Linked DNA regions of Pseudoxanthobacter soli DSM 19599. The protein of the gene in region 1 interacts with the protein of each later gene in a pairwise test. Links are inferred from orthologs where the notes say so. Each region holds a gene or a part of one and is shown on either strand. Other genes may lie near its edges. The genes, in order: dnaA and BUF17_RS02135.

Evidence for each region.
Region 2: the proteins of dnaA (region 1) and BUF17_RS02135 interact in binary tests that used the Escherichia coli proteins (3 or more experiments, as listed by UniProt). The link is inferred for Pseudoxanthobacter soli DSM 19599 from one-to-one orthologs.

The regions. Positions count from the first base shown.
Region 1 is NZ_FRXO01000002.1:40,326-54,463, forward strand. The notes cover bases 916-3,823. They hold dnaA (chromosomal replication initiator protein DnaA), read left to right. Parts: upstream 916-1,510; coding sequence 1,511-3,136; downstream 3,137-3,823. Other genes in these bases: BUF17_RS04675 (rhodanese-like domain-containing protein), read left to right, coding at 916-1,117; dnaN (DNA polymerase III subunit beta), read left to right, coding at 3,558-3,823. Also shown: more of BUF17_RS04675, read left to right, coding at 671-915; more of dnaN, read left to right, coding at 3,824-4,676; DNA replication/repair protein RecF, read left to right, coding at 4,706-5,866; BUF17_RS04695 (LysE family translocator), read left to right, coding at 6,144-6,767; gyrB (DNA topoisomerase (ATP-hydrolyzing) subunit B), read left to right, coding at 7,040-9,466; BUF17_RS04705 (helix-turn-helix domain-containing protein), read left to right, coding at 9,661-10,386; BUF17_RS04710 (hypothetical protein), read left to right, coding at 10,780-11,223; BUF17_RS04715 (NAD(P)-dependent alcohol dehydrogenase), read left to right, coding at 11,362-12,438; BUF17_RS04720 (CBS domain-containing protein), read left to right, coding at 12,661-13,386; BUF17_RS04725 (zinc-dependent alcohol dehydrogenase family protein), read left to right, coding at 13,464-14,138. UniProt on the Escherichia coli protein: Plays an essential in the initiation and regulation of chromosomal replication. Binds in an ATP-dependent fashion to the origin of replication (oriC) to initiate formation of the DNA replication initiation complex once per cell cycle.
Region 2 is NZ_FRXO01000001.1:494,543-508,716, reverse strand. What follows is about bases 3,846-6,789. They hold BUF17_RS02135 (replicative DNA helicase), read left to right. Parts: upstream 3,846-4,547; coding sequence 4,548-6,032; downstream 6,033-6,789. Other genes in these bases: alr (alanine racemase), read left to right, coding at 6,126-6,789; BUF17_RS02140 (acyltransferase domain-containing protein), read left to right, coding at 3,846-4,266. In the rest of the region: mdcC (malonate decarboxylase acyl carrier protein), read left to right, coding at 1-15; BUF17_RS02160 (biotin-independent malonate decarboxylase subunit beta), read left to right, coding at 12-947; BUF17_RS02155 (biotin-independent malonate decarboxylase subunit gamma), read left to right, coding at 934-1,656; mdcG (malonate decarboxylase holo-[acyl-carrier-protein] synthase), read left to right, coding at 1,631-2,317; triphosphoribosyl-dephospho-CoA synthase MdcB, read left to right, coding at 2,314-3,207; more of BUF17_RS02140, read left to right, coding at 3,316-3,845; more of alr, read left to right, coding at 6,790-7,271; BUF17_RS02120 (CvpA family protein), read left to right, coding at 9,007-9,744; purF (amidophosphoribosyltransferase), read left to right, coding at 10,215-11,702; BUF17_RS02110 (SDR family NAD(P)-dependent oxidoreductase), read left to right, coding at 11,857-12,660; BUF17_RS02105 (bifunctional metallophosphatase/5'-nucleotidase), read left to right, coding at 12,820-14,174. UniProt on the Escherichia coli protein: The main replicative DNA helicase, it participates in initiation and elongation during chromosome replication. Travels ahead of the DNA replisome, separating dsDNA into templates for DNA synthesis.

The DNA.
Region 1 (14,138 bases):
TCAGCACCCCTCGAATCAACCCGTGCGCGGGCGGTCAATCTGCGTTTTCGGACTTTCCCCAATCATTCACAGACTTAACGGATCCGGGCATCACAACCGAGGATCAGGCTGTGGACGTGACTCGAAAACCGAAACCTTAACAAGACGTTAACGACAAGTGCCCACAGGCCTTCCCGGCGTATCCCCAGCAGAACCGAGTCAAGGGGGTGGCCTGATTCTTTTTTTGCCGGCTTCAAGATCGACGCTTAACGAGATCCGAACAGCGCGAGAATGCGTTGAGTCGAAAGGCCTTGCCCCCATCGCCGCCACCCGTTTCAGCCCCTCGTCCGGCCCTCCTTCCGGGGGGGCGCGGCGACGTCGATTTTGCCCCTGTTGCCGCGTCCGGGGGGGCTGTGTATTTTCAGCCCATCGGAACGTTGCCCGCGAATGAGACGGGTCTCGTCACCCACCTGTGCAAGCGTAAATCCCGAAATGACAACAGCCACTTGTGAGCAAATGGTTCTTATTGCCTCGAGCTATGCAAGCGGTGTGGTGGTGTGTTGCGGGTATGCGTTGCTGTCGCACGACGTTTATCGCTGACGACTATCGTTCGTTGGCTTCGCGGGCGCAGTAAACTCCATAGCGCGAAGAAGAACTGACGGACCGCCTCTCGCGGCCGGGGAGTTTTTTGATGTCTATTGATGCCGGCGCGACCTATGCCGGGGACCTGAGTGCGGACGACGCATGGACGATGCTGGGCGCCGAGCGCGGCGCCGTGCTCGTCGACGTGCGGACGCTTCCCGAATGGTCCTTCGTCGGGGTGCCCGACCTCTCCTCGCTCGGCAAGGAGACGGTGTTCCTTGACTGGCAGGTCTATCCCGACATGTCCGTGCGGGCCGACTTCATCGAGGCGTTGCAGGCGGCGCTCTCGGCATCCGGAAGCGACAAGACCGCGCCGGTGCTGTTCCTGTGCCGCTCGGGCGTGCGCAGCAAGTCCGCGGCCATCGCCGCGACCCACGCGGGCTTCACCCGCGCCTATAATATCAGCGGCGGGTTCGAAGGCCCGCCGGATGCCGCCGGCCACCGCGGCGTGGTCGCGGGCTGGAAGGCCCAGGGACTGCCCTGGGCGCAACGTTGACGGAGGCCGGCGGGCCGGCATCGGCCGGCCTGGCGGGCGACACGGGTGGCGGGAGACGGCGGCGCGGAATGCGATCGCTGCTAACCCCGCCGGGGTGACGGAATTTTCGTTGTGTTTCGAGCGTGAAGCACCGGCCGGAAACGGCCGGACGCGGATCGTGTGTGCCCTGCGACCCCTTCCGGGGTTGGAAAGCGGCGCAAAAAAATGCAACAAGCCGCGCCTTCGGGTGCGGTGACCGGTCCGGTGATCCGGCCGGACGAGATATGACCGGTGTCCGGCGGCAGGCTGCCACGGCACCGTGCGAGCACACTGAAGAGGCGCGGCCCCGATCACGCGGGCGGCGCCGGGACATTGAGACCGTTCGGACCGGACGGAGACGACATGGAGACGACGATGAGCACGGCACAGCAGACGGCTTCGGTTGCGACGCGGATCGACAGCGCCTCCGCAGATCGGACCGATTCCGGCTGGAGCCGGGTGCGCAGCCGTCTGAAGTCCGAGTATGGCGACGACGTCTTCTCGTCGTGGTTCGCCCGCGTCGACCTCGAGAGCTGTGCCAACGGCATCGTCCACCTGTCGGTGCCGACCCGCTTCCTGAAGCAGTGGATCCAATCCTATTACGGCGACCGGCTGATGGCGCTGTGGCAGGAAGAAAGCCCCGACGTGCGCCGTCTCGACATCTCCGTGCGGTCTGCCGCCCGGGTGCGGATGGTGCCCGAGGCGCAGTCCACGGTCGCCAACAACAGCCGTGCCCCGGAAAGCGCCCTGCGCGCCGCCGCCCCGGCTGCCCGTGGCGACGCCGCAGCCACGCCGCGCGTCGTATCGACTCCGGCGGCGGTGACGCCGCTCCCGCAGGCCGATTCCGCCCGCAGCCGCAGCCATCGCACCGCCTCGCCGGCCGCTGGCGGCCAGACCACCGCCAAGGTCCACCCGTTCACCGCACCGCGCAGCAGCGAGGGCGCGGAAGGTGGCTTCGTCGGCTCGCCGCTCGATCCCCGCTTCACGCTCGCCACCTTCGTGGAAGGCCGGTCGAACGCTCTCGCGCTCGCCGCCGCCCGCCAGGTGGCGGGGGCGCGGGCAGGCGAAGTGGCCGCCTTCAATCCGCTGTTCATCCACGCGCCGGTCGGCTACGGCAAGACCCACCTGCTCCAGGCCATTGCCGCGGAAGCCGGCGCCGGCGGCCATCGCCGCGTGCTCTATCTCACCGCCGAGCACTTCGTGTTCCGCTTCGTCGCCGCCCTTCAGGCCCAGGCGGCGCTGGCGTTCAAGGAGAACCTGCGCGGCATCGACCTGCTCCTGATCGACGACCTGCAGTTCCTGCACGGTGACCGCACTCAGGAGGAATTCTGTCATATCCTCAACGTGCTGATCGACGGCGCCCGGCAGGTGGTCATCGCGGCCGACCGCCCGCCGAGCGAGCTCTCCACGCTCGATCCGCGAGTGCGCTCGCGCCTCGGCGGCGGGCTGACGGTCGAGATCGGCTCGCCGGATGCGGACCTTCGCCGGGCCGTCGTCGCCCAGCGCTTCGCGATCCAGGCCCAGACCTATCCCGGTCTTTCGGTGCCGGAGGCCGTCATCGATTTCGTCGCCCGCGCCGTCGTCACCAACGGTCGCGATCTCGATGGCGCGGTGAACCGCCTCGTCGCCCACAATCAGCTGACCGGCGCGCCGATCACCGTCGAGATGGCGGAAACGGCGCTGCGCGATCTCGTGAAGGCCCGCGAGGCGCGTCGCGTGCGCATCGAGGACATCCAGCGTGTGGTGTCGCGGCACTATAATGTGTCGAAGGCCGACCTGATCTCGGCCCGGCGCACCCAGGCGATCGTGCGCCCGCGCCAGATCGCGATGTATCTTGCCAAGACCATGACGCCGCGTTCCCTGCCCGAGATCGGCCGGCAGTTCGGCGGACGCGACCACACCACCGTGCTGCACGCGGTGCGCAAGATCGAGGAACTCTCTCGCACCGACGCGCGCACCGGTGAAGAGATCGAGGCGCTGAAGCGCCTGCTCGACGACTGAGCCGGGGAGAGCGGCCGGACCGGATCAGCGCCTGCGCCCCGTCCGGAGGGAGCGGGACACGCCGGGCCGGCCTCCTGCATGAAGGCCGGCTTCGCCGTGTGGCGGTTCGGGCTGACGTCGCTTCATCGGCCCGCGTCGCTTCATCGGCGCTTGGCCGTCCCGTTCCACCTGCTTTGACGGCCGCGCCGCCCCCGCGGCCCTGCCCTCTCCTTCCTGCCTCCGCACCCCGCCCGCGCCTGTCCTCCCGCCCGGTTCCATGCGACGAGGGCTTGCAAGTTCGCGCTCCAGCGGGCAGTTTTCGGACCCCGGCGCCGGGGCGGTCTCGCCGCTACCGGCGCCTCCGAGCCAGGCCGGCCGATCCGGCCACACCTTTCCTTTATGCCGCCGGTCCGGCCGGCATCACCGACAGCGGATTGCGATCATGCGAGCGACTCTCGAGCGGGCACACCTTCTCAAATCGCTCTCCCACGTCCATCGCGTGGTCGAGCGGCGCAACACCATCCCGATCCTGTCGAACGTGCTTCTGAGGGCAGAGGGCGGCGAGCTCCGCCTCAAGGCGACGGACCTCGACCTCGAGGTCACCGAGACCGTACCGGCGATGGTGGAGGCGCCCGGCGCCACCACCGTACCGGCTCATATCCTGCATGACATCGTGCGCAAGCTGCCCGACGGCGCGGAAATCTCGCTGGAGACCTCGGGCGACGGCTCCACCCTCGCGGTGCGCGCCGGCCGCTCTCGCTTCTCGTTGCAGATGCTGCCGGAAGGCGATTTCCCCGACCTGACCGCCGGAAGCTTCACCCACTCGTTCGGCCTGCCGGCGCAGGACCTCAAGCGTCTGATCGAGCGCACCCAGTTCGCGATCTCCACCGAGGAGACGCGCTATTATCTGAACGGCATCTACCTGCACACCGTGGACGGCCGCGACGGCACCATGCTGCGCGCGGTCGCAACCGACGGCCACCGGCTGGCCCAGGCCGAGCGCGCCGCACCGGCGGGCGCCGCCGGAATGCCCGGCATCATCGTGCCGCGCAAGACGGTCGGCGAGATCCAGCGCCTGCTGGACGAGCCGGAGAGCACGGTCGCCATCGAGCTGTCGGATTCCAAGATCCGCCTGACCTTCGGCCCGGTGGTGCTCACCTCCAAGCTGATCGACGGCACCTTCCCCGATTATGGCCGGGTCATCCCGCAGTCGAACGACAAGGAAATGCGGGTCGACCGCGACCTGTTCGCGACCGCCGTCGACCGCGTCTCCACCATTTCGAGCGACCGCAGCCGCGCCGTGAAGCTCTCCCTCAGCGAGGAGAAGCTGGTGCTCGCCGTCAACAACCCGGATTCCGGTTCGGCGACGGAAGAACTCGTGATCGAGTACAGCGCAACCCCGCTCGATATCGGCTTCAACGCCCGCTACCTGCTCGACATCGCCAGCCAGATCACCTCCGGGGAAGCCGTGTTCCGCTTCGCCGACCCCGGTTCGCCGACCCTGATCCAGGACGGCGGCGACAACGGCACGCTCTATGTGCTGATGCCGATGCGGGTGTGACGCGAGGTGCCCGGCCGGAAGGCGCCGAGGTGAGCGGCGACGGCGCCGAGGCGGTGTTCCTTTCGGCCATCGCGCTGACCGACTTCCGCAATTACGCGCAGCTTTCCCTGAAGCTCGACCGGCGGCCGGTTGTGCTCGTCGGCGAGAACGGTGCCGGCAAGACCAACCTGATCGAGGCCGTGTCGCTGCTGTCTCCCGGGCGCGGCCTGCGGCGGGCGACCTACGAAGCGCTCGCCCGTCTCGGCGGCACCGGCGGCTGGACCGTGTCGGCCGTGGTGCAAGGCCCTGACGGACCTGTAAGAATCGGCACCGGGCTCGACCCCGCGCCTGCCGATGGCGGGCCGGCCACGCGGAGCCGGCGCATCCGGATCGACGGCGAGGAGGAGCGCTCCTCCGAAGCCCTCGCCCGGCATCTTGGCGTTCTCTGGCTCACCCCGGCGATGGACGGGCTGTTCACCGGCCCGCCCGGCGACCGCCGGCGCTTCCTCGACCGGCTGGTGCTGGCGATCGACGCCGGCCACGGCCAGCGGGTTTCGGCCTATGAGCGGGCGCTCGCCCAGCGAAACCGCCTCATCGAGGACTACAATGCCGACCGCCGATGGCTCGACGCCATCGAGACCCAGATCGCCGAACTCGGCACCGCGATCGCGGCCGCGCGCCGCGAACTCGTTGGCTGCCTGGCCGAACTCGCCCCCGAGGCCGACGACCTGTTCCCGGCCGCGGAACTGTCGCTCGAGGGCGAGATCGAGGGCTGGGTCGGCGAGATGAGCGCGGTCGCCGCCGAGGATGCGTTCCGCGCCCGCCTCGCCGAGGGGCGCGCCCGCGACCGGGCGGCCGGGCGGACGCTCACCGGCCCCCACCGCAGCGACCTCACGGTGGTGCATTCCGCGAAGGGAATGCCCGCTTCGCGCGCGTCCACAGGCGAGCAAAAGGCGCTTTTGATCGGTCTCGTGCTCGCTCATGCGCGCCTCGTGGCCCGTCTCACGCGCCGAACGCCGCTCCTCCTGATGGACGAGGTCGCCGCCCACCTCGATACCCGCCGACGCGCCGGCCTGTTCGCCCGCATCGCAGCCCTCGGCACCCAGGCCTGGATGACCGGGACCGACGCCGCGCTGTTCGAGGCGATCGGCGACGAGGCCCAGCACTTCGCCGTCGACGACGGCCGCGTCCGTCCGCTCCGCCCGGCGTAACCCCCTTCGACCGGGAGACGTTACCCGCGAAGGTTGCGGCCGGCGGTGACCAGACCTGCCCTCCCCGCGCGTGACAGCGCCGCGCAGCCATGCGAAAAGCGCGGCAGGCGGCGCCGAAGCCTTTCGGTCGGATGGAAATCATCGGATCGGCGGTGCCGCTTCGGATGCAGACGCTTGAGCATGGTGATGCCGTTAAGATCGCTTCGATCCGGACGAGCCATGCTCCAGGCCCTAGTGACGGCCGCCGGCCGGCACCGGCCGATCGAGGACGCCCGAGATGAACACCAGCCTCAGCCTTGCCGCCCTTGCCGGCTTCGCCTTCGTCTACGCCCTCGCCGTCGCCTCGCCGGGACCCGGCATGACGGCGCTCGTCGCCCGCACGCTCGGCGGCGGCTGGAAGGCGGGGCTCTGGTTCACCGCGGGCATTCTCGCGGGCGATCTCGTGTGGTTCGCCGCCGCGGCGTTCGGTCTGAGCGCGCTCGCCCACGCCTTCCACCTCTTGTTCCTGGCGGTGAAATATGCCGGCATGGCGTATCTGGTGTTCATCGCCTGGAAGCTCTGGACCGCCCCCGTCGAGGAGGCCGACGTCGCTGCCCGGCCGGGCGAGCGGCCGCTCAGGGTGTTCGCCTCCGGCCTCGCGCTGACCCTCGGCAACCCGAAGACCATGGTGTTCTATCTCGCGATCCTGCCCACCGTGATCGACCTGACGCAGCTCGATCTGCTGCGCTTCGCCGAGATCACCGGCGTCGTCGTCCTCGTGCTGCCGCTCGTCAGCATCGGCTACATCGCCCTCACGCTGAAGGCCCGGGCCGCCCTCTCAGACACGCGGGCGCGGGTGCTGCTCAACCGCATCGCCGGAACCGCGCTCGCCGGTGCCGCCGCCGCGATCGCGTGGCGCTGACGCCGCGCGAACCGCGAATCCGCGCCGCGGCGGCATGCCGCGAGAAGACCGCATTTGCAGCGCATGAAGGGCGCTTCGGCACGCTTGCCGGCATGCCTTCGCCAGACGCGGCCCGAAAACACCGAAATGTTTGTTTCGGCATCGGATTTTCCGGGTGTTCGCGTCGCGCTTTCAGGCCCGATGCTCTAGACTGGGCGGCAAGATTGAACCCGGCGTCCAACCGCCTATAAGGAGCGGACGTTCCTCTCCGAGCGACCTACAAGCGATTCTCAATGACCGAAAATCCCGCGACCGGCGCCGAGGAATACGGCGCACAATCCATCAAGGTGCTGAAGGGGCTCGACGCCGTGCGCAAGCGGCCGGGCATGTATATCGGCGATACCGACGATGGATCCGGCCTGCACCACATGGTCTACGAGGTGGTGGACAACGCCATCGACGAGGCGCTCGCCGGTTATGCCGACCGCGTGACGGTCGCCCTCAATCCCGACGGCTCGTGCACCGTGACCGACAACGGCCGCGGCATCCCGACCGACATCCACCCCGAGGAAGGCGTTTCGGCGGCCGAGGTCATCATGACCCAGCTCCATGCCGGCGGAAAGTTCGACCAGAACTCCTACAAGGTCTCCGGCGGCCTGCACGGCGTCGGCGTCTCCGTCGTGAACGCGCTGTCGACCTGGCTCGACCTCACGATCTACCGCAGCGGCAAGACGCACACCATGCGCTTCGCCCACGGCGACGCCGTGGCGCCGCTCGCGGTCGTCGGCGACGCGGAAGGGCGCACCGGCACGACGGTGACGTTCCTGCCGAGCCCGCAGACCTTCACCATGACCGAATTCGATTTCGCCACGCTGGAGCGGCGGCTGCGCGAACTCGCATTCCTGAATTCCGGCGTGCGCATCCTCCTGGAGGACCTGCGCGGGGTCGAGCCCAAGCGCGAGGAACTGCATTACGAGGGTGGCCTCGAAGCCTTCGTGCGCTGGCTGGACCGTACCAAGCACCCGCTGATCCCGGCCCCGGTGACGATGCGCGGCGAGCGCGACGGCATCACAGTCGAGGTGGCGCTGCAGTGGAACGATTCCTACCACGAGAACACGCTCTGCTTCACCAACAACATCCCCCAGCGTGACGGCGGCACCCATCTCGCCGGCTTCCGCGGGGCGCTGACCCGCCAGATCACCGGCTACGCCGAAAGCTCCGGCATCTCCAAGAAGGAGAAGGTGGGGCTGACCGGCGACGATTGCCGCGAGGGCCTGACCTGCGTGCTGTCGGTCAAGGTGCCGGACCCGAAATTCTCGTCCCAGACCAAGGACAAGCTGGTGTCGTCCGAGGTCCGGCCGGTGGTCGAGAGCATCGTCAACGACACGCTCGGCGCGTGGCTGGAGGAGCACCCCCAGGAGGCGAAGGCCATCGTCGCCAAGGTGGTGGAGGCGGCCTCCGCCCGCGAGGCGGCCCGCAAGGCGCGCGAGCTGACCCGCCGCAAGGGCGCGCTCGACATCGCCTCGCTGCCCGGCAAGCTGGCGGACTGCCAGGAGCGCGACCCGGCGAAATCCGAACTCTTCATCGTCGAGGGCGACTCGGCCGGCGGCTCCGCCAAGGGCGGCCGCAACCGCGCCAACCAGGCGATTCTTCCGCTGCGCGGCAAGATCCTGAACGTCGAGCGCGCCCGCTTCGACAAGATGCTGTCGTCGGAGCAGATCGGGACGCTGATCACCGCGCTCGGCACCGGCATCGGCAAGGAAGAGTTCGACGTCGGCAAGCTGCGCTATCACCGCATCATCATCATGACCGACGCCGACGTCGACGGCGCCCACATCCGCACGCTGCTGCTGACGTTCTTCTACCGGCAGATGCCGGAACTGCTGGAACGCGGCCACCTCTACATCGCCCAGCCGCCGCTCTACAAAGTGCGCCGCGGCAGCTCCGAGCAGTACCTGAAGAACGAGGCGGCCCTCGAGAGCTACCTCATCGACACCGGCCTGGAAGATGCCCGCCTGACGCTGGCGGACGGCGAGGTCCGCGTCGGCGTCGACCTGCGCGCGGTGATCGACCACGCCCAGCGCATTCGCCTGCTGCTCGACGGGCTGCATTCGCGCTATCGCCGCGATGTGGTCGAACAGGCCGCCATCGCCGGCGCGCTCAGCCCGGAACTTCTGAACGACCGGGAACGCGCGGTGCAGGCGGCGGCCTATATCGCCCGCAGGCTCGACATCCTGGCGGAGGAATATGAGCGCGGCTGGACCGGCATCGCCGAAGACGACGGCTCGCTGCGGTTCGAGCGCGTGGTGCGCGGGGTGAAGGAAGTCGCGACCATCGACGCCGCCCTGCTCGGCTCCGCCGACGCTCGCAAGCTCGACGGCCATGCCGACCACCTCCGGGAGGTCTACGGCAAGGCGGCGACGCTGAAGCGCAAGGACGTCGAGACGGCGATCCGCGGCCCCGTGGCGCTGATCGACGCGGTGTTCGCCGCCGGCCGCAAGGGCATCACCCTGCAGCGCTACAAAGGCCTCGGCGAGATGAACGCCGAACAGCTCTGGGAAACCACGCTCGACCCCAACGTGCGCTCGCTCCTGCAGGTGAAGGTGAAGGAGGCCGACGACGCCGACGACATCTTCTCCAAGCTGATGGGCGACGAGGTGGAACCGCGGCGCGAGTTCATCCAGGACAACGCGCTGACGGTCGCCAATCTCGATATCTGAAATTCGTCCGCACACGAACGTGGCCGGACGCGCGAAGGGTGGGGGTTTCCCCGCCCTTTTTCTTTTGAAAGCAATGACTTGCGCCCGCAGCCCTTCGGACTAAGGAGGTTTACTTAAGAGGCAAACCGAATTTCGGCCGGCCGGCCTTCGCCCTATCCATTTGACATCGATCATATCGGAACGAGGCGATTCCCATGCAGCACGCCACCCTCGAGCGCAGCCCTGCCCATCAGCGCCGGACCGCCGTTCTGACCCCCTTCCCGACCATCCGCGCCCCGCAGCCGGCTGCAACAGAGGCCGCCGCCGTCGCCGGGTTGCCGACCGCCCTGCTCGACCTGTTCGCCGGCACGGAGATGACAGTGCCGTTCGAGCGGAATTCCGAAATCTACGGCGAGGGCGAGCCGACCGATTATGTGCACTTCGTCGTGAGCGGCACGGTGCGCGTGTGCAAGCTGCTCGACGACGGGCGCCGCCAGATCGAAGCCTTCCACCGCCCGGGTGCCGTGTTCGGGCTTGAGATCGGCACCACCCACCGCTTCTCCGCCGAGGCCGTGACGCCGGTGACGCTGCGGCTGGTGCGGCGCAGCGTCGTCGTGGCGCTGGCCGCCCGCGATCCGGAAATCGCCCAGGCGCTGTGGACGCTGGCCGCGGGCGACCTGCAGCGTTCGCAGGACCATGTGCTGCTGCTCGGGCGCAAGACCGCCCAGGAGCGCGTCGCGAGCTTCCTCGGCGAACTGGCGAGCGGCGAGGCCGTCGACCTGCCGATGTCGCGCCAGGATATGGCCGATTATCTCGGCCTCACCATCGAGACGGTCTCGCGGACGCTGACACAGCTCGAAGGCAACGGTATCATCGCCTTCCGCAGCCCGCGCCGGATCGTGATCCGCAACCGGTCTGCCCTGCGCCGGCTGGACGGCTGAAAGCCCACCGCCGCATCGCTTCGGCCTCTCACCGCTCTGCGTGAAGGCCCGCTCGACGCGCCCGCGTTCGCGGCCCGCGTCACGACATCCCCCGGGGGAAGGTCCCCGAGGCGCGCCCCAAGTGTCGTGCTCGAAGTCAGTCGATCCTGCGTTCGTCAGCCTTGCGTCTGTTCGGAGTTCGCGGCCGGACACCTCTCCGGGCCGCTGTCCTGAAGCCGGAGCAGTTTCCGTTCGGATCGGGAAGATCCGAACGCGGAATATGCTCAAGCTCTTGAATCTGGAGCGATTTCTTCCGATCGGACGTCCGCTCGGAAGGTGCCAGGTCCAAAGGCTGGAGCGGGATGCTCCAGCGCCCCTCCGGACCACCGAGGTCCGCAGCCCGGAGCCGCCGCCATGATCACACCCGTCGCAAGCCCCTCCCCGATCTCCGCCACCTCCGCCCACGGCGTCACCGCCGCGCGGGCGGCGCTGCCGCAGGCGTTCCGGCGCATCCGGCTGGATCTCGCCCGGGAGAAGGGCCATCCCGAGGGCAGCAATTCCCACACCTACGCCTTCGTCGCGCCGCTCGACGTCAACGGGCACATCTCGCCCGAACTCTGGGCGGCGCACCGCGAGGTATGCCGCGCCGTCCGCAACCGCGACGGGGAACAATCCATCGGCCATCTCGTTCGCCGGCCGGGGGGAAGCTGGGCCTTCCGCTACCCCGCCGACGCGCATCTCGACGACGAGGCCGGCTACCACTTCGGCGACGAGCGGTTCCTCATCGGGGAATATGTCTCGATCCACGAACACGACGGCATGCACACCTTCCGCGTGATCGCCGTCGAACCGGTCTGAGCGCCGGGCGAACGTCGCCCGACCGACGCCGGCAACACGCCGGCCCCGACCGAAGCACCACCGCGCCGCGCGGACGTTTCGCGGCGCGCCTGAGACAGCGGCCGAGCCGCGCAAAACACGCATTCCTGGGAGCCTGCCATGACCGCCAAGATGAAAGCCGCGATCTTCGTCGAACCGGGCCGCATCGTGCTCGACGAGAAGCCGATCCCGGATGTCGGGCCGCAGGATGCGCTGATCCGCATCACCACCACCACGATCTGCGGAACCGACGTCCACATCCTGAAGGGCGAGTATCCGGTCGCGAGGGGCCTGACCATCGGCCACGAGCCGGTCGGCATCATCGAGAAGCTCGGCTCCGGCGTGACCGGGTTCCAGGAAGGCCAGCGCGTGATCGCCGGCGCGATCACCCCGAGCGGCCATTCGTTCGCCTGCCTGTGCGGCTGCTCCTCGCAGGACGGCCCCGGCACCCGCCACGGCTTCAAGGCCATGGGCGGCTGGAAGTTCGGCAACACCATCGACGGCACCCAGGCGGAATATGTGCTGGTGCCCGACGCGCTGGTGAACCTCAGCCCGGTGCCGGATCACCTGACGGACGAACAGGTGCTGATGTGTCCGGACATCATGTCTACCGGCTTCTCGGGCGCGGAATCGGGCGGCGTGCGCATCGGCGACACCGTGGTGGTGTTCGCGCTCGGCCCGATCGGGCTCTGCGCCGTCGCGGGCGCCAAGCTGATGGGGGCGACCACCATCATCGGCGTCGACACCGTGCCGAAGCGGATCGAGATCGCCCGCGCGCTCGGCGCCACCCACGTCGTCGATTTCAAGACCCACGATCCGGTCGAGGAGATCATGCGGCTGACGGACGGCCGCGGCGCCGACGTTTCCATCGAGGCGCTCGGCACCCAGAAGACGTTCGAGGCGGCCTTGAGGGTGCTGCGCCCCGGCGGCACGCTTTCGAGCCTCGGCGTCTATTCGTCCGACCTGACCATTCCGCTCGGCGCCTTCTCCGCCGGCCTCGGCGACAACCGCATCGTCACCACGCTCTGCCCGGGCGGCAAGGACCGGATGCGGCGGCTGATGGAAGTGGTGGCATCGGGCCGCGTCGACCTGAAGCCGCTCGTCACCCACCAGTTCAAGCTCGACGACATCGAGGCGGCCTACGACCTGTTCGCGCACCAGCGCGACGGCGTGCTGAAGGTCGCGATCAAGCCGTGAGACGGGGAACGGCGCGCCACCGGCGCCGTTCTGGCGCATGATGACGACGGGAACGCGGAAGATGGCGGACGATTCGAACCGTCGCCACCCGCGTTCCGGCGAGACGAAGACGCGAGCGTGTTTTCCGGCCGGGCGGCGGAACCCTCCGACGGAAGACCGCGCACCAGTTCCAAGAGCTTGAGCGTCTCGTTGTCGTTCGAGCGGACACGAGGGAGAACGGCGATGAACGTCGCTGACATCATGACCCGCGGCGTGATCGGGGTGACGCCGGAGACGACGGTGGCGGAAGCCGTGCGGCTGATGCTGGACAGCCGCATCAGCGGCCTTCCGGTGCTGGACGACGGCAAGCTCGTCGGCATCGTCACCGAAGGCGACCTGATCCGTCGCGCCGAGATCGGCACCGAGCGGCGGATGCCGTGGTGGCGCAGCATCCTCGCCGGCCCCGGCCGCGAGGCGGAGCGTTACGTCGCCACCCATGCCATCAAGATCGGCGACCTGATGACGACCGACGTCGACACCGTCGCGCCGGGCGAGCCGCTGAGCGACGCGGTCGAGGTGATGAACCGCCGCGCCATCAAGCGGCTGCCGGTGGTGGAAGACGGCAAGCTCGTCGGCATCGTCTCCCGCGCCGACCTGCTGCGCGCCCTGCTCGCCGCCTTCACCGAGCCGGCGCCGAACCCCCACAGCGATGCGGAGATCAAGGCCGCCGTGGTCGCCGAACTCGGCAGCCACCCCTGGGGCCGGGACGGCGTGATCGAGGTGAACGTCTCCAAGGGCGTGGTCGACCTGCAGGGCACCATCTTCGACGAACGGATCCGCACCGCGGCGCGCGTCGCGGCGGAAGGCGTGCCGGGCGTGACCCAGGTGACCGATCACCTCGTCTGGATCGAGCCGATGTCGGGCATCGTGATGCTGCCGCCGGACATCAAGAGCCCCTACGAGCGCTGAGCACGGGCGCGCGGCCGACGGCGGAGCCGGCCCGGTTCGGGGCCGGCTTTTTCGGAACAGCAGGGAGACGCCCGGCGATGGAAGCGATGGTCCTGACACGCCCGGGCCGGCCGCTCGTGCTGGAGCACCGGCCGGTGCCGGAACCCGGCGACGGCGAGATCCGCGTGCGGGTCGAAGCCTGCGCCGTCTGCCGGACCGACCTGCACGTGGTCGACGGCGACCTGCCGCACCCGGCGCTGCCGCTCGTTCCCGGCCATGAGATCGTCGGCATCGTGGAAGCCATCGGTCGCGGGGTGCACGGGCTTGCGCCCGGCCGGCGGGTCGGCATTCCCTGGCTCGGCCACACCTGCGGGCATTGCGCCTATTGCGACGACGGCCGCGAAAACCTGTGCGACACGCCGGTGTTCACCGGCTATGGCCGCGACGGCGGCTTCGCCACCCACGTCGTCGCCGACGCGGCGTTCTCCTTCCCGCTCGACGGCTTCGACGACCCCGTCGCCGCCGCGCCGCTGATGTGCGCGGGGCTGATCGGCTGGCGGTCGCTGAAGGCCGCCGGCCCCGGCAGGCGGATCGGGCTCTACGGCTTCGGCGCCGCCGCCCATATCCTGGCCCAGGTGCTGCGCCACCAGGGCCGCGAGGTCTATGCCTTCACCCGCGCCGGGGACACCGCAGCGCAGACGCTCGCGCTCTCGCTCGGCGCGGCGTGGGCGGGTGCGTCGGAGGACCTGCCGCCGGAGCCGCTCGATGCCGCC
Region 2 (14,174 bases), on another replicon or contig:
GACAACGACCAATGAGCGCGATCCAGAAAAGCACGGGACATGCCGTCGACAGGTCGATGAGCTGGTACGAGGCCTCGGCGCGCAATCGCATTCGCCTGCTGCTCGACGACGGCAGCTTCGAGGAGTTCATCGGTCCCGAACTGCGCGAGGTCAGTCCCCATCTCGCCGTGTTCGACCTGCCGGCACAGTTCGACGACGGCATCGTGGTCGGGCGCGGCACGCTCGACGGTGCGCCCGTGTTCGTCGCCGCCCAGGAGGGCCGCTTCATGGGCGGCGCCTTCGGCGAGGTCCACGGTGCGAAGCTGACGGGCCTGCTGCGCGCGGCGCGGGATACCGGCTCGGTGCCGGTTCTCATCCTGTTCGATACCGGCGGCGTTCGGCTGCAGGAAGCCAATGCCGGCGAACTCTCCATCGCCGAGATCATGCGCGCGGTCATCGAGGCACGCTCTGCCGGCGTGAAGGTGATCGGCCTCGTCGGCGGCCGTGCCGGCTGCTATGGCGGCGGCGGCCTGATCGCCGGTTGCTGTTCTGCGCTGGCGGTCTCCGAGCAGGGCCGCATCGCGGTGTCCGGTCCGGAGGTGATCGAAACCAACCGGGGCGTCGAGGAATTCGACGCCCGCGACCGCGCCATGGTGTGGCGCACGATGGGCGGCAAGCACCGGCGTCTGATCGGCGGAGCCGAGATTTTCGTCGACGACACCGGGCAGGATTTCCGCGACGCAGCGCTGACGCTTCTCGGTTCGGTCGGGATCTTCGGTCTCGACACGCTGAAGGCCGAGCAGGCCCGTCTCGAAGACCGCCTGAAACGCTTCGGCACCTGTGCGGACGCGACCGACATCTGGACCGCCGAAGGCGCACCGGATGCCGGGTCGATCCCCGGCATGCCCGCCGAACAGTTCATCGCCCTGGCCGGCAAGATCGGGAGCAGCAGCCGTGACGCTCGATGAAATCCTGACCGGCCTGTTCCCGGACGGCCACGACGTGACGAACGACCGGGGCATCCTGACGGGCTCCGGCGCGCTCAAGGGTGACGGCCGCGCGCTCGTCGTCGGCGTCGCCGGCCGCACCGCGCTCGGCATCGACGATGCCATCCGCCTGTCGCGCCACGTCCTCGCCTCCATCGGCGTCGACAGCGGGCCAATCCTCGTTATCGTCGACAGCGACAGCCAGCGCATGAGCAAGCGCGACGAACTGCTCGGCCTGAACGAGTTCCTGGCGCATCTCGCCAAATGCCTGCTCTTTGCCGACCTGAACGGCCGGCCGACCGTCGGCATCCTCTACGGGCACTCGGCCGCCGGCGCATTCCTTGCGACGGCGCTCGCGACGCGGGTGCTCGTCGGCATTCCCGGCGCCGATCCGGCCGTGATGGACCTGCCGTCGATGTCCAAGGTGACGAAGCTGTCGATCGCGGTTCTGGAGGAGAAGGCGAAGTCGACGCCGGTGTTCGCGCCGGGCCTCGCCAATCTCGCCCAGACCGGGGCGGTCCATCTGATCTGGGACACGTCCGCGCCGCTCGCCGACCAGCTCGGCGCATTGCTGGGGGACATGCCGGACACGCGCGATCGCCGTGGCGCGCTCGGCAAGGAGCGGGCCGGCCGCCTCAAGGCCGAAGACATCGCCGGGCGCGTCCATGATCTCGCCCTCCAGCAGGGGTGACCGGCCGATCCGGCGGCACGATCTCGTGTTCGTCAGCCCAGAGGGCTGGCGGACGCTCACCACCGTTCCGCGCGATCTCGAGGACGAGCGGCTCGTCTCGCTCTGGGCCGATAGCGATTGGCCGCTCGTCACCCGCAGGCCCATGCCCGGCGACGGCGACGGCGACGGCATCGCGCTCGGCCTGCCTTCGCCCCCGTCGACTGGCAAGCGGAGGCTCGCGCTTGTCGTGCCGCCCGCCGAGGTCGTATCGGTGACGCCGCCTCCGGCCCTGCACGACGCTGCGGCAGCCGCACCGGCCGAATGGCAACCCGTTCTCGAACGGATCGAAGGCCTTGCGAAACGCCACGGCGTGACGGCTCGGGTGTTCGGAAGCCTCGCCTGGCAGTCGCTGACGGGCCAGAGCTATCTCACCGGCAACTCCGATATCGATCTTCTGTTCGTGGCGGAGCAGGGCGCGAATCTGCATGGCCTTGCCGCCGATCTCGCCGTTGCGGAGGCAGACGCGCCGATGCGGCTCGACGGCGAGTTCGTCCGCGCGGACGGCGCGGCGGTCAACTGGCGGGAGTTTCACGACGGCGCAGGCGACCTCCTGGTGAAGACGCTCCATGGTGTCTCCCTTCTCCGTGCCGACCTGTTCTGGCCTGGAGCGCCGACGTCATGAACGCGAGCCCGGCTTTGTCCCCTCCGTCGGCACCGGCGGGCGCTCGGGACGATCTCGCCCGCGACCTCGACGCGGTCGCGGCAAGCGCCGTCGAGTGCCTGCTCCTCGAACTGGAAACCTGGCCGAAACCCGGCCTCGTCAGCCATGTCGATGCGGGCAGCCACGACGACATGGACGCCGCCACGTTCCGGGCGAGCGCGGCGGCCATCGCGCCTTATCTGCGCGCTCTCGCCGAAGCCGGCGCCGACGGCAGCGCCATGGCGCGTCTCCGGCTGATTGGCATCGAGGCCGAGGCGGCGATGCTGTCGGCGACGTCCGGGATCAACACCCATCGCGGCGCGATCTTCGGGCTTGGATTGCTGTGTGCCGCGGCGGGCGCGCGACTGGCCGGGCTTGCCCCGCCGCGGGAACCGCTCGGCACGATCGTCTCGCGCCTCTGGGGCCGGGATATTGTCGATGGTCCGATCCTTCTGCACAGCCACGGCGGGGCGGCGAGGCGCCGGTTCGGCGCGGGCGGGGCGCGGCTGGAGGCGGCAAGCGGCTTTCCGACCGTCTACGGCGTCGGCCTTCCGGCGTTGCGCAGAGGGATCGCGGTCGCCCCGGGCGACGCTGAGGCAGCGCGGATCGAGGCCTGCTTCGCCCTTATCGCCGCGCTCGAGGACACCAACCTCCTGCATCGCGGCGGCCTCGACGGCCTGTCGTTTGCGCGCGATGCGGCTCGCGCCTTCCTCGACGAAGGCGGTGTCCGCCGGCCCGGCTGGCGCGATCACGCGCGCTCGGTGCACGAAGGCTTCGTCGCCCGTCGCCTCAGCCCCGGCGGCTCGGCCGATCTTCTCGCCATGACGCTGTTCGTGGCGGCCCAGGATCGTGACCAGCAATCAGGCTCGTAGGCGCGAGGACCATCATGCGGACCCACGCCATCCTGCTCCTCCCCGTGCGCACGTCGCTGTTCGCGGCGTTTCCGTAGCGGTCCCCGAGAGTCCAGAAAGGCGGCGTTGATGACCCTCGCGATCCTGTGCTCCGGGCAGGGGCGGCAGCACCTCGGCATGTTCGCGCTGACGGGCGAGGCGCCGCAGGCCGCGAGCCTGTTCGCGCAGGCGGCGCGCCTTCTCGGCGGCCGTGACCCGCGCGAAATGGTGGCGACCGAGACGCCGGACAACCTCCACCGCAACCGCGTCGGCCAGATCCTCGCCGCCGTGCAGGCCCTCGCCGCCATGACGGTCCTGCGCGACGCGATGCCGGCGCGCCTCATCGTCGCCGGCTACAGTGTCGGCGAGGTCGCCGCCTGGGGCGTCGCCGGCGTCGTGGAGGCCGACGTCATCCTCGATCTCGTCGCGCGCCGTGCCGAGGCGATGGATGCCGCGTCGCCGGCGGGCGACGGCCTTCTGTTCGTGCGCGGCCTCTCCCGTACGCTGATCGACGGCCTCTGCACCCGGTTCGGAACCTCGGTCGCCATCGTCAATCCCGGCGACGCCTTCGTCATCGGCGGCGCCCGCACCGCGCTCGAAGCCCTGGCCGGGGAGGCGAGGGGGCTCAACGCCGCCCGCGTCGTCGACGTGCCGGTGGAGGTCGCCTCCCACACGGCGCGTCTGGCGTCGGCATCCGTGCGGTTCCGTGCCGATCTCGAGGCGGTCCCGGTGCGCCGTCTGCCCGTGGCCGGCATCCGGCTCCTGAGCGGCATCGACGGCGCCGCCGTGGTCGATGCCCGCTCGGGGCTCGACAAGCTCGCAGCCCAGATATCGCAGACTGTACAATGGGATGCCTGCCTTCAGGCCTGCGTCGAGGCCGGAGCGACGGCCTTCCTGGAACTCGGCCCGGGCCCTGCCCTCAAGGAGATGGCGGCGAGCGCCTTTCCCGAGAGTCCGGCGCGATGCCTGGACGATTTCCGCACCATTGAGGGCGCACGGGCCTGGCTCGGCCGGCTGCGTTCGGACGCCGGCGAACCGTAGGGAATCGAACGGCGGTGCGCCTCCGCGGCCGCTCGCCGTGTCGATGGACTCTCCCCGACTCAGGCCCCGGTTGATATTGTCCTGTTGATATCGGGGAGCCGTCCGCGCGGGTGAGCACGGTTGCTTCCCTCGCCACTCCAAAGCGGTTAACCAAGGTGTCCGCCGTCGGCACCGCACCGACCATTCGGGTTCCGGCGAAGATGCCCGGCGACCGGGGAGGGCAGCGGTTCGGACCCGACCGCACAGCGGCGCGCTTTCAGATCGCGCCACCGGAGAGCCGCATGGACGCCACCGCGCGCAAGATCGAAACGGCCGGGCCGCTCGCCCGCATGGCGCCGCACAACGTGGAACTCGAGCGTCAGTTGCTCGGCGCCATCCTCGTCAACAACGAGACCTTCTATCGCGTCTCCGACTTCCTGGAGGCGACGCACTTCTTCGTCGATGCCCATCGCCGGGTCTATGAGAAGATCTCGCAGCTGATCCGGGCGGGCAAGACCGCCTCGCCGATCACGCTGAAGACCTTCTTCGGCGCCGACGAGCAGATCGCCGACATCTCGGTGACGCAGTACCTGCTGCGCCTTGCCGCCGATTCGACCACCGTCATCAATGCCGAAGACCACGGCCGGCTGATCTTCGACCTCGCGCTGCGGCGCTCGCTGATTCACATCGGCGAGGACATGGTGAATGTCGCGTTCGATTCGCCGATCGACACTCCGCCCAAGAGCCAGATCGAGGACGCCGAGCGCCGGCTCTACGAACTCGCCGAAACTGGGCGCTACGAGGGCGGCTTTCAGACCTTCTCCGAGGCGCTGACGACCGCCGTCGACATGGCGGCTGCCGCCTATGAGCGCGCGGGCGGGCTTTCGGGCCTCGCCACCGGCCTGAGCGACCTCGACCGCAGCATGGGCGGCCTGCAGCGCTCGGACCTCATCATCCTTGCCGGCCGTCCGGGCATGGGCAAGACCTCGCTCGCCACCAACATCGCCTACAACGTCGCCCGCAACTACAAGGCCATGGCGTTGCAGGACGGCACGGTGAAGGCCGAGGATGGCGGCATCGTCGGCTTCTTCTCGCTCGAAATGTCGGCCGAGCAGCTGGCGACGCGCCTTCTCGCCGAACAGTCCGGCGTGCCGTCCTCGCTGATCCGCCGCGGCTCCATCGATGCCGAGCAGTTCGAGCGGCTGGCGGCGACGGCCCAGGAAATCCAGACGCTACCGCTCTATATCGACCAGACCGGCGGCCTTTCCATCGGCCAGCTCGCCGCCCGCGCCCGGCGGCTGAAGCGCCAGCGCGGCCTCGACCTGCTGGTGGTCGATTATCTCCAGCTGCTCCAGGGCTCCGCCAAGCGCTCCGAAAGCCGCGTGCAGGAAATCACCGAGATCACCACCGGCCTCAAGGCGCTCGCCAAGGAGCTCGCCGTGCCCGTGCTGGCGCTCTCCCAGCTTTCCCGTCAGGTGGAATCGCGCGACGACAAGCGGCCGCAGCTCTCGGACCTGCGCGAATCCGGCTCCATCGAGCAGGACGCCGACGTCGTCATGTTCGTGTTCCGCGAGGAATATTATCTCAAGAACAAGAAGCCGAAGGAGGGCTCCGAGGAGTTCTTCTCCTGGCAGAACGAGATGGAGACCGTGGCCGGCGTCGCGGAAGTGATCATCGGCAAGCAGCGACATGGCCCCACGGGCACGGTGCTGCTGCAATTCGATGCCGAAGTGACCCGATTCTCGAATCTCGCGCGCGAAGTTTCGCTGCCCGACAGACTGGAATGAGAGCGGATGACCGCGCCCGATAGCCGAGAGGCGACCGACGACGACAGGCAGCGCACGGAGGATTCCGACGCCGCCCGCACCCACGCCGAGAACATGGCCGCGCTGGCGGGCGACATGCGCGCCTTCACCGGGGGACGGCTCGTCATCGACCTCGACGCCCTCGTCGAGAACTGGCGCACCCTCGCCGAGCAGGCCGCTCCGGCGGAATGCTCCGCTGTCGTCAAGGGCGACGCCTACGGTATCGGCCTGGACGCGGCGGTGCGCGCGCTGACGGCGGCAGGCTGCCGCACGTTCTTCGTCGCGCTCGTGTCAGAAGGGCTGGCGGCCCGCTCCGCGTCGCCGGACGCAGACATCTTCGTGCTGAACGGCCTGCCCGCCGGTGCGGCGCCGGTGTTCGCGGCGGCTCGGCTGAGCCCGGTGCTCGGCTCCCAGGCGGAGATCGCCGAGTGGGTCGATTACCGCCGCAGCCGCGGCGGCGACACGCCGCCCGCCGCGCTGCACATCGATACCGGCATGAACCGCCTCGGCATCTCGCTGGGCGAAGTCGCGGCGCTCGCCGCGAACGGGACGCTGCCGGGGCGCGCCGGCATCGATCTCGTCATCAGCCATCTCGCCTGCGCCGACGTGCCCGACCACCCGATGAACCGCAGCCAGTTGAAGAGCTTCCGCGCCGCGCGGGCGCTTCTGCCGGGTGTGCGGGTGTCGCTCGCCAACTCGGCGGCGACCCTGACCGATCGCGGCTATCATTTCGACCTGGTGCGGCCGGGCATCGCGCTCTATGGCGGCGGCGCCGTCTCGGGTTACGAGAACCCGATGCGGCCGGTCGTCACCCTGGAGGCGCGCATCGTCCAGATGCGTTCGGTCAAGGCCGGCGAGACAGTCGGCTACGGCGCCGCCGAGACCACCACCCGCGACACCCGCATTGCCATCGTCTCGGTCGGCTATGCGGACGGCTTTCCCCGGGCAGCGGGCGGTCGCGACGGCGACCCGGGTGCCCTCGGCTCGCTCGGCGGCATCGCCGTGCCGCTGTTCGGCCGCGTTTCGATGGACCTGATGGCCTTCGACGTGACGGACGTGCCGTCCGAATTTACCCGGCGCGGCAATTATATCGAGCTGTTCGGCCACCACGCCTCACTCGATGCCGTGGCGGCGCGCGCCGGCACCATTCCCTACGAGATCCTGACCCATCTCGGCCGCCGCTACGCCCGCCGCTATATCGGCGCCGGGCGTCCCCGCTGACGGCCACAGGCAGAAGGTTCGCCGGTTAGATGGCCAAATCCCGAACACAGTTCGTCTGCCAGTCCTGCGGGGCGGTCACGAATCGATGGTCGGGCAAGTGCGAGGCCTGCGGCGCCTGGAACACCATCGTCGAGGAAGCCGACGACGGGGTGCTCGCCGGGCCGAAGGCCTCGCCGCGCAAGGGCCGCAACATCCCGCTCGCCTCCCTGTCCGGAAGCGAACCGCAGGCGCCGCGCATCGAGAGCGGCATCGCCGAACTCGACCGGGTGACGGGCGGCGGCTTCGTGCGCGGTTCCGCCATCCTGATCGGCGGCGATCCCGGCATCGGCAAGTCGACGCTGTTGCTCCAGACCGCCGCCGCGCTCGCGAGGACCGGCGAGAAGGTGGTCTATGTCTCGGGCGAGGAAGCGACCGCGCAGGTGCGGCTGCGCGCCGAGCGCCTCGGCCTTGCCGGCGCGCCGGTCGCGCTCGCGGCGGAGACGAGCGTCGAGGATATTCTCGCCACGCTGGCGGGCGAGAAGCCGGCGCTGGTGGTGATCGATTCCATCCAGACGCTCTGGACCGCCGCCGCGGAATCCGCGCCCGGCACGGTGACGCAGGTGCGCGCCTGCGCCCACGCGATGATCCGCTACGCCAAGCAGAGCGGCGCGACGGTGGTACTCGTCGGCCATGTCACGAAGGACGGCCAGATCGCCGGACCGCGCGTCGTGGAACACATGGTCGATGCGGTCATGAGCTTCGAGGGCGACGGCTCCGGCCCGTTCCGCGTGCTGCGCACCACCAAGAACCGATTCGGGCCGACCGACGAGATCGGCGTATTCGAGATGACCGGCCTCGGCCTGCGCGAGGTGCCGAACCCGTCGGAGCTGTTCCTCGGCGACCGCGACCAGTCGAGCCCCGGCACGGTGGTGTTCGCCGGAATGGAGGGCACCCGCCCGCTTCTCGTCGAAATCCAGGCGCTCGTCGCGCCGTCTCCGCTTTCCATGCCACGGCGCACCACCGTCGGCTGGGACGGCAACCGCCTCGCGATGATTCTCGCCGTGCTGGAGGCACGCTGTGGCGTGCGGTTCGGCTCGAACGACGTTTACCTCAATGTTGCCGGTGGGTTGCGCATCGTGGAGCCGGGGGCCGACCTCGCCGTGGCGGCGGCTCTGGTGTCGTCCCTGAGCGGGGTTGCCCTTCCTCCGGATTGCGTCTATTTCGGCGAAGTCAGCTTGACGGGCCGCATCCGGCCGGTCGGCCACGCGGCGTCGCGCCTCAAGGAAGCCGAAAAGCTCGGTTTCCAGTCGGCCGTGGTTCCGGAGGCCGTGGCCGGCGAGGAAGCGCGCGGGCGGTCGATCGCGGTGCGGGGAACGGCGGCTCTGGCCGATCTCGTCGCGGACGTCGCCGGCGGACACCGTGCCGAGGGTGCGCGCGCGGTGAGCGGGCCGGACCGCGACCGTTTCCGCTCGGGCGGCAGGCAGATCGCCGGCCCGGCGACGAGAACTGGAACGGGGCGGGCAGGGCTGACCCGGGCAGAGGCGGGCCGTGAAGCAGCGGGCCGCTGGGACGATGGCGATTGGGAGCCCGAGATGTGAGGCGGCGACGATGCCGCGCCGGGGCCGTTTCTGGAAGAAGTTGGATTTGAGTCGCGTTGCGTTTGCCGCCGGTGTCCGGTGTACGGTGCCGTCGGCGTTCCGAACACGGTCGTGGGATTCGGCGGCCCGCTTCGCGCCGCACGAGGGATAACCGACAGATGTCGATCACAGCTCTCGACGGGGTTGTCCTCGTCGTCACTCTCCTGTCCGCGGTGCTGGCCATGGTGCGCGGCTTCGTCCGCGAGGTGCTCTCCATCGCGTCCTGGGTTGCGGCAGCCGTCGCGGCCTACGCGTTCTACGACAAGCTGCTTCCCTTCACCCAGCAATACGTCAAGAATCCCCACCTCGCGCTGGCGCTCACCATCGCGGCGATCTTCCTCGTGGCGCTGATCATCGTCAGCGTGATCACCATGAAGATCTCCGATTTCGTCATCGACAGCCGGGTCGGCTTCGTCGACCGGGCGCTCGGATTCGTGTTCGGCGCGGCCCGCGGCATCCTGCTGCTGGTCGTGGCGATGCTGTTCTTCAACTGGCTGGTTCCGCCGGCGAAGCAGCCGAGCTGGGTCGCGGACGCCCGCTCGCGGCCGATGCTGGACGATCTCGGCCAGCGGCTGATGGCGCTGTTGCCGTCGAACCCCGATGCGATGCTGCGCGAACGCCTCGGCACCCTCGGCGGCGTGCTGCCACCGGCCGAGACGCCGGCACCGGGCGGCGACACCCAGAGCGGCACCGGCGAAGGCGCTGGCGAGACGCGCGGCACGGCGTCGCCCAACGATCCGGCCTACGGCAACAACTCGCGCCAGAGCCTTGATCAGCTGATCCAGTCGACCGACGGCAACCAGCAGTCCCCGCCGGCTGCACCGCCCGCGGCGGCACCCGCAGCCCCGGCGCAGTAGGCGGCGGGCGGCCTACCGGCCATCCTCTCGCCAGGCGGAAGCCGGACGATGCGATGCGCCCGCGTTCCAGCGCGGACGCCCATGCGGAACGAGCGGATCCGCTTTGCCGCCAAAGGGGTTGTTGGCGACCTTGGAGACGGTTAAAGGTGCCGGCGCAGGCAGACTTCGTGTTGGTTTGCCGCGTGGGCTTCCTATATTGGGGTCGTTGCGACTGCCGTCGAACCCGCCATGGCGAGGACCGCCTCGACGGACGCGACAGTGAAGCGGCTACATCGATGATCGGGGCGAAGGCTGGAGCGCTGTCGCCTCATCCGTGATCGGCGATGCGCTCCGACAGTCCGGCTTTCTGCGTGACCTCGGCGCATTCCGTGCTCCGGGGTCTTGTTCTTGGAAGCCGGTTCGAGGAAGCGGTTCCGGCCGGGCGAGGTTTCGCACCGGGCCGGCCACCCGAGCGGTTGAGAGGGATGGCGATGGACGTTCACGACCAGTACGGCGCCGGGTCCGGCGTGGAAGCGGCCGGTCCCTTCGACGGCGATCACCTGCACGAGGAGTGCGGCGTCTTCGGCGTCTTCGGGCACCCGGAGGCGGCGGCGCTGACGGCGCTCGGTCTTCACGCCCTGCAGCACCGCGGGCAGGAAGCCGCCGGCATCGTCTCTCTCGACGGCGAGGCGTTCTGTCTCGAACGCCATATCGGCCTCGTCGGCGACACCTTCACCAAGCCCGCCGTCATGGAACGGCTCAAGGGCAACAAGGCCATCGGCCACACCCGCTATTCCACCACCGGCGCGCCGGTGCTTCAGAACGTCCAGCCGATGTTCGCGGAATTCGCCGGCGGCGGCTTCGCGGTCGCCCACAACGGCAATCTCACCAATGCCCGCGTGCTGAAGCGCACGCTTCAAGGGCGCGGTTCGATCTTCCAGTCGACCTCCGACACCGAAACCATCATCCACCTGATTGCCACGTCGAACCGCGGCCCGCTGATCGACCGTCTCGTCGACGCGCTGCGCCAGATCGAGGGCGCCTATGCCATCGTCGCGCTCTCCGAGGGCGGCATGATCGGCTGCCGCGATCCTCTCGGCGTGCGCCCGCTGGTGCTCGGCGAACTCGACGGCGCCGCGGTGCTCGCCTCGGAGACGTGCGCCCTCGACATCATCGGCGCCCATTTCATCCGCGACATCGAACCGGGCGAACTCGTGGTCATCACCGAGCGCGGCATCGAGAGCCTGCGCCCGTTCCAGCCGGTGCGTCCGCGCTTCTGCATCTTCGAATATGTCTACTTCGCCCGGCCGGATTCGGTCGTCGAAGGCCGCAACATCTACAATGTCCGCAAGAATATCGGCGCCGAACTCGCGCTCGAATCCCCGGCTCCGGCCGATCTCGTGGTGCCGGTGCCGGATTCCGGCACGCCGGCCGCCATCGGTTACGCCCAGGCAGCGAACCTTCCGTTCGAACTCGGCATCATCCGCAACCACTATGTCGGCCGCACCTTCATCCAGCCGACGGATTCGATCCGCCGCATGGGCGTGAAGCTGAAGCACAACGCCAACCGCGCCATGCTTGAGGGCAAGCGCGTGGTGCTGATCGACGATTCCATCGTGCGCGGCACCACCTCCCTGAAAATCGTCGAGATGGTCCGCGACGCCGGCGCCACCGAAGTGCACATGCGCATCGCCAGCCCGCCGACGACCGATTCCTGCTTCTACGGTGTCGACACGCCGGAGAAGTCGAAGCTGATCGCCTCGCGCATGTCGGTCGAGGAGATCGCGGCCTTCATCAAGGTCGACAGCCTCGCCTTCCTCAGCATCAACGGGCTTTATCGCGCCGTCGGCGAGGCGAGGCGCCAGAACGCCGAGCCGCAGTTCTGCGATGCCTGCTTCACCGGCGAATATCCGACCCGGCTGACCGACCACCAGGAAGAGGCGCCGCGCCGTCCCCCGCGTCTCGCCGCCGTCGGCTGATCGCAGCGCGCCGATCGTCGCGGCGCCCCGACGGGCCGGCCGGCGAACGACTGAGCCGGCCTTGTGGAGCCATGCCCCTGCAGGCTGGCCTGCCGCGCGTGGATGCGTCAGACTGCTTTCCGATCAAGACCAAGAAGACGTTCGGGGGAACACCATGAGCGAAGGCGCCGTCGCGGACGACACCGCCGGGAAGACTGACGCCCATAAGCCGTTCGCCGGCAGGATCGCTCTGGTCACGGGTGCTTCGCGCGGCATCGGCCGGGCGCTGGCGCTCGGCCTAGGCGCGGGCGGCGCGCACGTCGTGGCACTTGCCCGGACCGTGGGCGCGCTCGAGGAACTCGACGACGAGATCCGCGCGGCGGGCGGCGAACCGATCACGCTGGTCGCCGCCGACCTGAAGGATCTTCCGGCCCTCGACCGCCTCGGGGCCGCGCTGCATTCCCGCTGGGGACGGCTCGACGTGCTCGTCGGCAATGCCGGCATTCTCGGGCCTTTGACCCCGGTCAGCCATCTCGAGCCGAAGGCGCTGGAAGACGTCCTCACCGTCAATGTCACGGCGAACGCCCGGCTGATCCGCTCGCTCGACCCGCTGCTGCGGCAGTCGGAGCACGGCCGCGCGATCTTCCTGTCGTCGAGCGCGGCGTGGCGCGGCCGGCCGTTCTGGGGCGCCTATGCGGCCTCGAAGGCGGCCCTCGACGCGCTGGTGCGCGCCTACGCGGCCGAGACCGAGAAGACGTCGCTGCGGGTAAACCTCGTCAATCCCGGCGCCACGCGTACGCGGATGCGCAAGCAGGCGATGCCGGGCGAAGATCCCGAGCTGCTGCCGCCGCCGTCCGATCTGGTGCCGCCGCTGCTGGAACTGCTGAAGCCCTCCTTCACCGAAACCGGGCGCGTCTACGACTTCCCCACCCAAACGCTGATGGGCTTCCGCGCCCCGGCTCCGCTTGATCAGGCCTGACGCGATCTTGCGGGCCTGACGCGATCTCGCGCGGGTGCCGAGCGGCGTCTCTCTTCGGCGGCGATTGTCACCGCCGTCGGGCCGGCGCTAATCTCGCGGCATGTTGCGCCGCCCCAGCGCAAATTCCGAAGCGCAAGCCCCGACAGAGAGTGCCGTCCGATGCCGAAGCTTACCCGCCGCGAAACCCTCGGCGTCGGTCTGGGGGCCGGGCTGTCGCTCGGCTTCATGCCGGGTCTCGTGCGCGCCGCCGAAGCCGGGCCAGCCCCGGGCACCACGTTCACTTTGCTCCACGTCAACGACATCTACCGCATGTCGGACGTGAAGGGCTGGGGCGGCTTTCCCAAGCTGGCGGCCGTGGTGAAGGCCGAGCGGGCGCACGGCACGCCGATGATGTTCACCCACGGCGGCGACACGTTCTCGCCCTCGCTGATGTCGAGCTTCGACAAGGGCGAGCACATCGTCACCCTCACCAACATGGTCAGGCCGGACTTCTTCGTGCCGGGCAACCACGAATTCGATTTCGGCGAGGCCGTGTTTTTCACGCGCCTCGCCGCCTGCAAGTTCCCCGTCTATGCCGCGAACATGCGGCAGGCCGACGGAACGGCGGTTCCCGGCATCCGGGACAACGAGATCGTGGAACTCGGCGGCGTCCGGCTCGGTTTCGTCGGGCTCGCGCTCGACACCACGCCGGATGTCTCGCAGCCGGGCAGCCTGAAGTTCCTGCCGAGCCTCGACGTGCTGCGCGAGCAGGCCGCGGCGCTGCGCAAGCAGGGGGTCGACATGGTCGTGTGCGTTGCCCACGCCCAGCGCTCGCTAGACGACCAGATCATCCGCGAGCGCATCGTCGACGTCCTCTTGACCGGCCACATCCATGACCTCGCGATCCGCTGGGACGGCGCGGCGCTGCATGTGGAATCGAACGAGGACGGCAACTACGTCACGGCCATCGACTTCATCGTCAAGGTCCGGGAACAGAACGGCCGGCGGCAGGTGACCTGGACACCGAGCTTCCGCATCTACGACACCATTGATGTCGTGCCGGATCCCGAGGTGACGGCGGTCGTCGCCGGCTTCGAGAAGCAGCTTTCCAAGGCGCTCGATGTCGATCTCGGCCCGACGAAGGTGGAACTAGACAGCCGCACCATCATCGTGCGCACCCGCGAGGCGCTGATCGGCGACGTCATCGCCGATGCCCTGGCCCGCTCCACGCGGGCCGACGTCGCCATCATCAACGGCGGTTCGATCCGCGGCGACACCCGCTATCCGCCGGGCACCATGCTGACGCGGCGCGATATTCTGACCGAACTGCCGTTCGGCAACACCTCCGTGCTCGTCAGGATCAGCGGCGCGACGCTCAAGGCCGCGCTGGAGAACGGCTTCTCCCGGCTGAACGATGCCGGCGGCCGTTTCCCGCAGGTGTCCGGCATCGAGGTGGAGGTCGACGCCAGCGCGCCGGTCGGCTCGCGCGTGGTCTCCCTCAAGCGCAACGGCGTGCCGGTCGATCCTCAGGCGAC